DNA from 3 places in the Priestia sp. JNUCC 25 genome. Region 1 is predicted to be linked to each of the others. Evidence: predicted binding sites of a transcription regulator. Region 1 holds the regulator's gene; each other region holds the start of a gene.
The links. Region 1 encodes Rex, which represses fermentation and respiration genes when NADH is low (regulators of the CRP and FNR family bind a similar motif). Its sites were predicted from a motif close to TTGTGAAATATTTCACAA; they were not measured.
Positions count from the first base shown of each region.

Region 2: a site for Rex is predicted at 1,350-1,367, ahead of JNUCC25_RS26270 (cytochrome ubiquinol oxidase subunit I). Genes of this name have one in related genera too.
Region 3: a site for Rex is predicted at 1,481-1,498, ahead of JNUCC25_RS08660 (glycosyl transferase). Genes of this name have one in related genera too.

Region 1 covers NZ_CM132211.1:221,463-224,746, forward strand. The annotation lists gene JNUCC25_RS01305 (ABC-F family ATP-binding cassette domain-containing protein) at 1-651, opposite strand, end outside; gene JNUCC25_RS01310 (redox-sensing transcriptional repressor Rex) at 1,110-1,748, shown strand; gene tatA (twin-arginine translocase TatA/TatE family subunit) at 1,802-1,987, shown strand; gene tatC (twin-arginine translocase subunit TatC) at 2,003-2,758, shown strand; gene JNUCC25_RS01325 (YdiK family protein) at 2,785-3,012, opposite strand; gene JNUCC25_RS01330 (CPBP family intramembrane glutamic endopeptidase) at 3,009-3,284, opposite strand, start outside.
Region 2 covers NZ_CM132211.1:5,009,322-5,012,605, reverse strand. The annotation lists gene JNUCC25_RS26280 (threonine/serine exporter family protein) at 1-675, shown strand, start outside; gene JNUCC25_RS26275 (threonine/serine exporter family protein) at 690-1,145, shown strand; gene JNUCC25_RS26270 (cytochrome ubiquinol oxidase subunit I) at 1,447-2,853, shown strand; gene cydB (cytochrome d ubiquinol oxidase subunit II) at 2,840-3,284, shown strand, end outside.
Region 3 covers NZ_CM132211.1:1,704,794-1,708,077, forward strand. The annotation lists gene JNUCC25_RS08655 (cold-shock protein) at 1-56, opposite strand, end outside; gene JNUCC25_RS08660 (glycosyl transferase) at 792-1,436, opposite strand; gene JNUCC25_RS08665 (DUF2935 domain-containing protein) at 1,968-2,762, shown strand; gene JNUCC25_RS08670 (acetolactate synthase large subunit) at 3,115-3,284, shown strand, end outside.

The sequences.
Region 1 (3,284 bases):
TAAAATAGCTCCTTCATACCCTTGCAGAAACTGTTCCAGCCATGCTAAAGTTTCAATATCTAAGTGGTTGGTAGGCTCATCGAGAATAAGTAAGTCCGGCTTTGTTAAAAGCAGTTTTGCAAGCGCCAAGCGTGTTTTTTGTCCACCGCTCAAGGAGGAAATAGGGGTGCTATAGTCAAAGTTTGAAAAACGGAAACCGTGAAGAATAGATCGTGTATCCGCTTCATATTGATAGCCGCCTAAATCTTTGAACGTTACTTGAAGCTGATCGTACTCTTTGGTTAGTTTTTCGTATTGAACTGAATCATTAAAAATGTCTGGATCGCCCATCTTCGTTTCAAGCGTACGTAATTCTTTTTCCATCTTCTTTAACGGAGCAAAGACAGTCATCATTTCTTCCCATATGGAGAGTGTTGACTCAAGAACTGTATCTTGTCCCATATAATCAATGGAAACACCTTTAGGTTTAATAATTTCTCCGCTGTCATAAGAAAGCTGCTCAGCAATAATTTTTAATAAAGTTGATTTACCAGCACCGTTTCGTCCCACTAGGGCAATGCGGTCTTTTGATTGTACTTCTAACTTTATATTCGATAAAATGGGTTCTGCCCCATAGTATTTTGTAATACCGTTCAATTGTAGAATAATCATTTTTTCACCTCTAGTAGTATATCCATAGTGTATTTTAACATATTCTCAACTACAAGTTCTTCCTACAAGCGTTTGTAATTTGTACAGGGACAAGGAAAAATGGTGAAGCGAATGTTTTGATTCATGAAATAAAATGATTTTACGTGCACATTTTATACAGGATACTATGTTAAAATAAGAGATAAGTGCATCTCTGAACTTATATATGATGGATGTAGAAAATCCGTCATGACTAACAAACGAATCCTTTGAAGGGCTAATTGCTTCGTTCTAGCTAACGACTTTAAATAGTGCTGGATAGACAAAAGCCGTCGGGGTGTGAAGCGGAGTATATATAAAACAAGAGAAAAGAGAGAGAATTGGAAGCGCTACCTCAAAGCGGTTGATGCTTTGTGAAAGGTAATGCAATATGACTTGAAAATGTTAGTAATGACATACATGAACTGAGGGGGTACAACGTGAACACTGAACAATTAAAAATACCACAAGCAACGGCTAAACGATTGCCGCTTTATTATCGTTTTTTAAAAAACTTGCATGCTTCTGGTAAACAGCGTGTTTCGTCAGCAGAGTTAAGTGAGGCAGTGAAAGTTGATTCTGCTACTATTCGTCGGGACTTTTCTTATTTTGGAGCATTAGGGAAAAAGGGATACGGCTACAATGTGAATTATTTACTTACATTTTTCCGTAAAACGTTAGACCAAGATGAAGTAACGAAAGTAGCACTGATTGGCGTGGGGAATCTGGGAACGGCCTTTTTAAATTATAATTTTATTAAAAATAATAACACCAAAATTGAGTGCGCTTTTGATGTGATAGAAGATAAAGTCGGTACAAAAGTAGGTGACGTGCCGGTTTATCACCTTGACCAATTGGAAGATTATATGAGTGATGATATCTCAGTGGCGATTTTAACCGTTCCTGCCACTGTTGCTCAGCAAATTACCGATCGTTTAGTGAACTGCGGAATTAAAGGGATTCTAAACTTCACTCCTGCACGCTTAAACGTACCGGATGAGATTCGACTACATCATATTGATCTTGCTGTAGAATTACAGTCGCTTGTCTATTTTTTGAAAAATTATCCTGTTGAATAAGGTGGACTGTGTTACGATTTCCTTAAGTCTAAATTAATAAGGAGAGTGGGAATATGGGGATTGGAGCAGGCAGTTGGATTATTATTGCGATTGTAGCACTGCTTATTTTTGGACCGAAACGGTTACCGGAGCTAGGAAGGTCAGTCGGGCAAACGCTTAGAGAGTTTAAGCATGCCGCTAGCGGTGCATCAGAAGATCGTGAAAAAGATAAACAGCGTCAAGTAGATGACAAAGAGTAAAAGGGTGATCATAGTATGACTGAACAAGAAATGTCAATATATGATCATATAGGAGAGCTGCGAAAACGCATTTTAATTGTTTTATTTTTCTTTGTCATTGCCACAATTGGCGGCTTTTTTATAGCGGATAAGGTTATTGTCTATTTACAGCATGCTGATGAGGCAAAAAATTTAACGATGAATGCATTTAGGCTAACAGATCCAGTTAAGATTTATATGCAGTTTGCTGTTATTATCGGCTGTGTACTTGCAGCTCCTGTTGCACTGTATCAACTTTGGGCATTTATTAGTCCTGGTTTATATGAAAAAGAGCGTAAGGTAACGCTTGGATATATTCCTGTTTCCATTTTTCTCTTTATCGGCGGTGTCTCTTTTTCTTATTTTGTGTTGTTTCCATTTGTCGTCGATTTTATGACGCGCGTTTCTGATGAGCTGAATGTAAACCAAGTGATTGGCATTAATGAATACTTTTCTTTTTTAATGCAGCTCACACTGCCTTTTGGCCTGTTGTTTCAGCTTCCTGTCGTCGTCATGTTTTTGACGCGATTAGGAATTATAACGCCTATGTTTTTATCTCAAATTCGAAAGTATGCCTATTTCGTACTGCTAGTTATTGCCGCACTTATTACACCACCGGAATTGCTCTCGCACATGATGGTGACAGTGCCGCTCTTAATTTTGTATGAAATCAGCATCATTATTTCCCGCATTTCGTATCGCAAAGTGTTAAAGGCAAGGGCAGAGCAAGAAAGAGAAGATGTTAGTATGTAAAAAAACCACTGAAACAGTGGTTTTTTTTATTTAGATGAATCATCTTGATTTTTATATTGCTGCTGCAACTTTTTAATTTTATAGTGCAAGATAAAAATGCGAACCGCAAATCTGAAATCGAATGCGGCTACGAGTGCAAATAAGATCGTAGGGAAGTTCCACACGGTTTCCTGAGCATTTTGAATGGCCAGGTAGGTGAATAAAATCCCCATAATAATATAAATAAACCCTCGTGTTAAAGGGATATTCTTCATAAAAACATGCCTCCAAAAATAAACTGCATTTGTTCTGCTTGCTTTTGCATTTCTATAATTTTATCTGCAAAAATAGTTTGAGATAAAATAACGATTGTATTCATCAACACGTGAGCAATAATGGGTACAATAATTAGTTTTGTTCTTGCATAAAGGAATGCAAATACAAATCCCATGGCTGTATACACGAGCAAATGTTTAAAATCCCAGTGTACGGCAGCGAAAATAAGGGAACTAATAAATGCAGAGATAAAAAAATTATATCGTTTGTG
Region 2 (3,284 bases), 280 kb from region 1:
TATCGAGTAGAAGACACAATGATGCGGATTGCAGCGTCTTACGGTATAAAAAAATCCCACAGCTATGTGACGCCAACAGGGATTATGTTTTCACTTGAAACGAAAGAACCGACGAAAACGAAGTTAATTCGTATTTCGGAACGAACGACAGATTTAAAAAAAGTAACCATGGTAAATAGCGTCTCAAGAACAATCAGTCAAGGACACATCTCCTTGGAGGAAGCGTATGAAATGCTACAAGAAATTGAAGCAACGAACGTAGCTTTTCCACTATGGGTTCAACTTGCAGCTGCATCCATTTCTAGCGGATGCTTTTTAATCATGTTTCAAGGTTTATGGTCGGACTTTATTCCAGCTATGTTTTCAGGAGGTCTCGGATTTTTAACCGTGGTGTATTTCCACCGTCTTATTCCGATTCGCTTTTTTGCTGAGTTTACCGCTTCGTTAGTTATTGGACTTTTATCAGCTCTTTTAGTTGCTTCAGGACTAGGCACGCAAATTGATAAAATTATTATTGGATCCGTTATGCCTCTCGTTCCTGGCTTATCCATTACCAATGCAGTGCGAGATTTAATGGCAGGACATTTACTGTCTGGATTATCAAAAGGAGCAGAAGCGTTTCTGACGGCATTCGCTATCGGTGCAGGTATTGCCATTGTATTTACGCTTCTATAGAAGGGAGGCATCATATGCATATCGTAGAGCAGATAATTACAAGTTTTATTGCTTCAGCAGCATTTGGGATCATTTTTAATGTTCCACGTGAATCATTATTAAAAAGTGGCTTTGTCGGAATGATTGGCTGGCTCATTTACTATTTGCTAACGTTCTATGGCGTAGATGAAATTCCAAGCACAGTTGCATCGGCCTTCTTTATTGCTATTATTAGTCAAATTTACGCAAAAATTTACCGAACGCCGATCATTATTTTCACCGTAGCAGGTATTATTCCGCTAGTTCCAGGAGGAACAGCATACGATGCCATGCGTAACTTTGTAGAAAATAACTATAATGAAGCGATTAGTCTTGCAGCGAAAGCTTTTATGATTTCAGGTTCAATTGCCATTGGTATTGTGTTTTCTGAAGTCATCAACCAAATCATTCGTCAATCTAAATTAAATGCCAAAGCAAAATATCGACCGTAGAGAAGCAAGCTCAAATCAGAGCGTGCTTTTTTTATGAAAAAAATAAAGAGATCCTTCACTTTTTTGTCACAAGAAAGTCACGTTTTAGTCTAAAAACGTTCAAAAAATGTACGTGCACAGCTAAAAAAATAGACTATACTATGTAGATAGAAAGAGAGATATTACATATGTATGTGAAACATTGAGCATATATCTCGAATTATTATGCTCAATGTTTCACAATGTAAGTAAAAGATGCTCAGAAATAAGCAAAGTATCTATGGAAATGATGAATGTTCTTATATATGAGAGGAGAAAGAAGATGGATACAGTTATACTATCACGTATTCAATTTGCATCAACGACGCTGTTTCATTTTATCTTTGTACCGCTATCTATCGGTCTTGTCTTTTTAGTAGCGATCATGGAAACGATGTACGTAGTAAAAAAAGATGAACAGTATAAAAAAATGGCAAAGTTTTGGGGGCACTTATTCCTGATTAACTTTGCTGTCGGAGTCGTAACAGGTATTTTACAAGAATTTCAGTTTGGCATGAACTGGTCAGAGTACTCACGGTTTGTAGGAGATGTATTCGGTGCGCCGCTTGCTATTGAAGCACTGCTCGCGTTTTTTATGGAGTCCACTTTCCTCGGACTGTGGATTTTCGGGTGGGATCGTTTGCCTAAATGGCTGCACTGTCTATGTATTTGGCTTGTTAGTCTAGGTACTATTTTTTCAGCGTTCTTTATTTTAACGGCTAATTCTTTTATGCAGCATCCGGTTGGAATGGAGCTGAATAATGGACGTTTAGAAATGAATGACTTCTTTAAATTGTTAACAAACGGTCAGCTGTGGGTTGAATTCCCTCATACCATTTTAGGTTCGTTTGCAACAGGCGCCTTTTTTATCACGGGTGTCAGTGCCATTATGCTCTTGAAGAAAAAACATGTGGCTTTTGCCAAAAAATCATTTCAAGTTGCCATTATTGTAGGGTTAGTTTCAGGTGTAGGAATTGCGTTATCTGGTCATGAACAGGCTGGATACTTAGTTAAAACACAGCCGATGAAAATGGCCGCAAGTGAAGGATTATGGGAAAACAGCGGGAGTCCAGGCGCTTGGACGGTAACAGCAAATATTCACCCCGATGAAAAGAAAAATACGAGTGAAATCAAAATACCTTATTTATTAAGCTTCTTATCATACGGGAAATTTTCAGGTTCCGTTCCTGGGATGAACCAGCTGCAGGAGCAGTACACGGCGAAATATGGAGCAGGAAATTATATTCCACCCGTTCGGACAACATTTTGGAGTTTCCGCATTATGGCTGGTCTAGGTGGGGTATTATGTGCATTAGGTATTTGGGGCACGTACTTGCTTTCTCGTAAAAAACTTCAAGAAAGCAAACTATTTTTACGTATTATGACGATTGCCATTGCCTTTCCGTTCCTTGGAAGCTCAGCAGGTTGGATTATGACAGAGATTGGCCGTCAGCCTTGGGTTGTATTTGGCTATATGAAAACGGAAGATGCCGTGTCTCCTGGTGTAACAGCAGGTGAATTGCTGTTTTCTATTATCTCGTTTTCGTTCTTTTATTTAATTTTAGCTGTGATTATGGTGTTCTTGTTCGTTAAAGAAATTAAAAAAGGTCCAGATCACGATCACGAAGCACATACAAAAGTAGTATCAACTGATCCGTTTACAAAGGAGGGATACAATGTTTTCTCTTAATGAATTCTGGTATTTACTAGTATCCATTCTGTTTGTTGGTTTTATCTTTTTAGAAGGCTTTGATTTTGGGATTGGCATGGTGTCTCGTTTTTTAGGAAGAAACGACTTAGAGCGACGAGCTTTTATTAATACAATTGGTCCTTTTTGGGATGCAAATGAAGTTTGGCTAATTTCAGCAATCGGTGCTATGTTTGCCGCTTTTCCAAACTGGTATGCAACGCTATTAAGCGGGTCATATGTTCTTTTTGTTCTTCTTTTGCTTTCGCTTATTGGCCGCGGTGTAGCATTTGAATTTCGAGGGAAAGTTGAAAAACAAGCGTGGAAAAATGCATGGGATTGGGTTATCTTCTTTGGAAGTCTTTTTCCACCGCTCATTTTTGGTATCTTATTTTCAGCGCTAATGAAAGGACTGCCTGTTGAGCGCAACATGC
Region 3 (3,284 bases), 1.5 Mb from region 1:
TCAATAAATCCAAAACCTTTGTCAGCATTAAACCATTTCACTTTACCGTGTTCCATTTTTTATTGCCTCCTAAAATATAGAAAATAAACCAGATTATCATTAAATCTAGCTTATTTATTATATTATCCCAATAGAGACATCTTAAACTTAAATTAATTTGATCTTTTTAACTTTCTTTATCATCACTCATTCCATTAAAATGTAATAAGGGTATGACTATATACATCATAATGAGGTTCTGGTGCAAAACCTTCAAAATATTTATAAGTGATCTTCTAAACATGGAAATGATAGAAGTCGAGTATTAGCCACTGTTCACACAATTATTAAGGGCATTGTATTCATAAATATGAACCTAAATTAGATGAGAGAGCACAATGGAACCGGTCTTTCCTAAAGAAAAGGAAGTTCACTCAAAAAAATTTTGAATAGTGGCGTAAAAATACATTCTATTAGATAGGAATCTATATACCTTTTTCATATAAATACAACCTTCGCACTAAAATCCGTAAACTTGTTTCCAAATAAAAAATGACGCCGTTTTAGGCGCCATTTTTTATAGAATAGAGAAGGACACACCCTAAGCACGGGCGGTACTCTTAACACATCGTCTTGATTTGATAATACCCAGTGTTTAAATTTAATAAACCTTTGGTTATGACGCTTTATGCAGAATATCTACGTTTACCTTTTTAGTAAACATAAGGTTTCTTAGAGTCATCAAGTAAAAGAGCCCTTACAGGTGCAGTGTTTTATGAAGAAATTTCAAATAATACTGGATATTATTAAAATTATTTATTAAATTTCTTTGGAAACTGCTTCACAACTCCCGCAGATATAGTATCTGCCATTAAGATAATATGTGAGACTCCTTCATCAATTGCAACGATTCTTGCCTCCCAATCTTTTTCTAAGCTTGCAGATAAATCATTTGTCACTAATTTTAGATGCATATACAGTAATTTTTTCAAATCTTCATTTTTTAAATAAGGGTTGGCCTGGCTAAGGAACGCTGCTATATCATCAGCATTTCTATACCATTCTTTGTTTAATTGGTTCACCAAGGCTTTCTTTCCCGTTTTAGCCGCATCTACAATCTTGCCAGCAATCACAATATGTTCCTTGAGCAAATCCGTAAGTTTATTCCCAGCTTTCTCTCCGTATATCGGCTTTACAGCATTCCCGATATCTTCTTGATTTTTTAATAACCTTGCCAACACCTGTTTTTGGTCTTCTGACCCTGCTGTTGTTGCACTTGTAATATAATTGCTTGTCCACAATACATGATCCATCCAAAGACTTCTGAATTCATTTTCAAACTTTACCTGAGATTGACTAACACGATGTTCTTGTGTTTGAGCACGAGTACTACTTGGGTCAACCAGCATGTTTAGCGAAAATAACAAAATAAATCCCATCCATAACAATTTTTTCATAAAAGCTGCTCCTTCCAATCTAAATAATCCGTCTTATTATTTGTATATGGCATTTTTCACATTCCTCAAAATGTTATTTTCTAATAATAATTCTTTATAGAGTACTACCACACTCCCAATCAGCTCACACGGATGAAGGGTTACAGAGGATACCTTTCTATAAGGTGATAGTAGAGAATTCGAAATTTTAGGCTCTTGTATTTATACATTCATAAATATTATTGCTTGTCTCATATGTTTATATAAAACTCTAGAAGAAAAAGAGGTGAAAAATGTGAAGCATATGCTAATGGTATGTAATCAGCATGTGAAGGAGGGACTTATTGGTCTTAAAACCCCCCATGTAAAGAAGATTCACTACTCTACATGTACCTGTTCTTTTTGTGAGAGAAGGGCTAAAATCAAAATCTTTTATTCCATTCCTCAAAAATATAGTAAAACCAATTTTTATGTGAGCTTAAGCATGTCCAGACATAAAACAGAATAACTTAGAATGAAACTAATTTACAATTATATATAGGAGGATTAATAATGACTAATGCATTTGTTGCACAATCCTTAGATGAAATTCGTTTTTGGTCAAGGATTATGAAGGAACACTCATTGTTTCTTCGATTAGGTTTTAGATGTGAGGATACACAATTAATACAGGAAGCGAATCAATTTTATCGTTTGTTTGAAGATATTGAACAACGCTCTCATTCATTTACTAATCAAACAGATCCGGAGCAAATGAGAAGATTTAATTCGGAAGTCCAACAAGCAGCCACAGGTATATTTGCATTTAAGAGAAAAATTTTAGGTTTAATCTTAACCTGTCAACTACCGGGCTCAAATAACTTTCCTCTTTTGGTTGATCATACTAGTAGAGAAGCCAACTATTTTAGAAAACGATTAATTGAATTAAACGAAGGGAAATTGAAGCCGCTAGCTGATGCCATTATAAAGGAAAATGTCTTCTTTTTAAGAATTATGGCTGATCATGCCCAATTTATAGGCCATCTTCTTGATCCATCAGAAAGAAAACTTGTAGATATGGCGAGAAACTTCAGTCACGATTTTGATCAATTAGTTTTTCAAGCAAGAGATTTAGAGTCTATGAAGCCTCAATCTCAAACGGTACCTCTTTTGGATCAATTTCTTGATCAGAATCGTGTTTCCGTGGCTTCCCTTAGAGACTTTAAAAAAACAGCAAGAGATTTAATTGAGGAATGTAGAATTAAAAGTATTATTCATCCTCTTTTAGCTGATCATGTTTTTCGAGAGGCTGAAAGGTTCCTTCATATTATCGATATGTTTGAAAAGAATCTTCAAACACAAAAATAATACATTGATGTTTCCTCTTTACAAATCTTAATGACTTAATTTAAAAGGCTTCAGCTTTTGAGGGAGCCTTTTTTTGTTCACTAACAAAGAAACAGTCATTGAGGTTTAATTTCATTCCAATTTTTTTGACTCATCCAATTATTTATACATTCTCTAAAAAATGTATTTAACATAAGAACCTAATGGCAACACTATAAACAATAGTTAGTGAATAGGATAGTTAGTGAATAGGATTTCCTTGCATATATTTGGGATTTTTGCGAGTTAAAACTAAAAAAATGAGATAAAGATTAATGAGCTATTCCTTTCACATAAGCTTGTCACAATACTATCTAAAGAGAGGTCGAACAATATGAAAGTGACCGACACACTTGTTCAATGTTTAGAAAATGAGGGAGTTGAATATATTTTCGGAATACCCGGTAAAGAGACCTTGGATTTTATTGATTCTTTATCAAGCTCTAAACAGATTCAATTCGTGAATGTGAGGCATGAGCAAGGAGCTGCTTTTATGGCAGATGT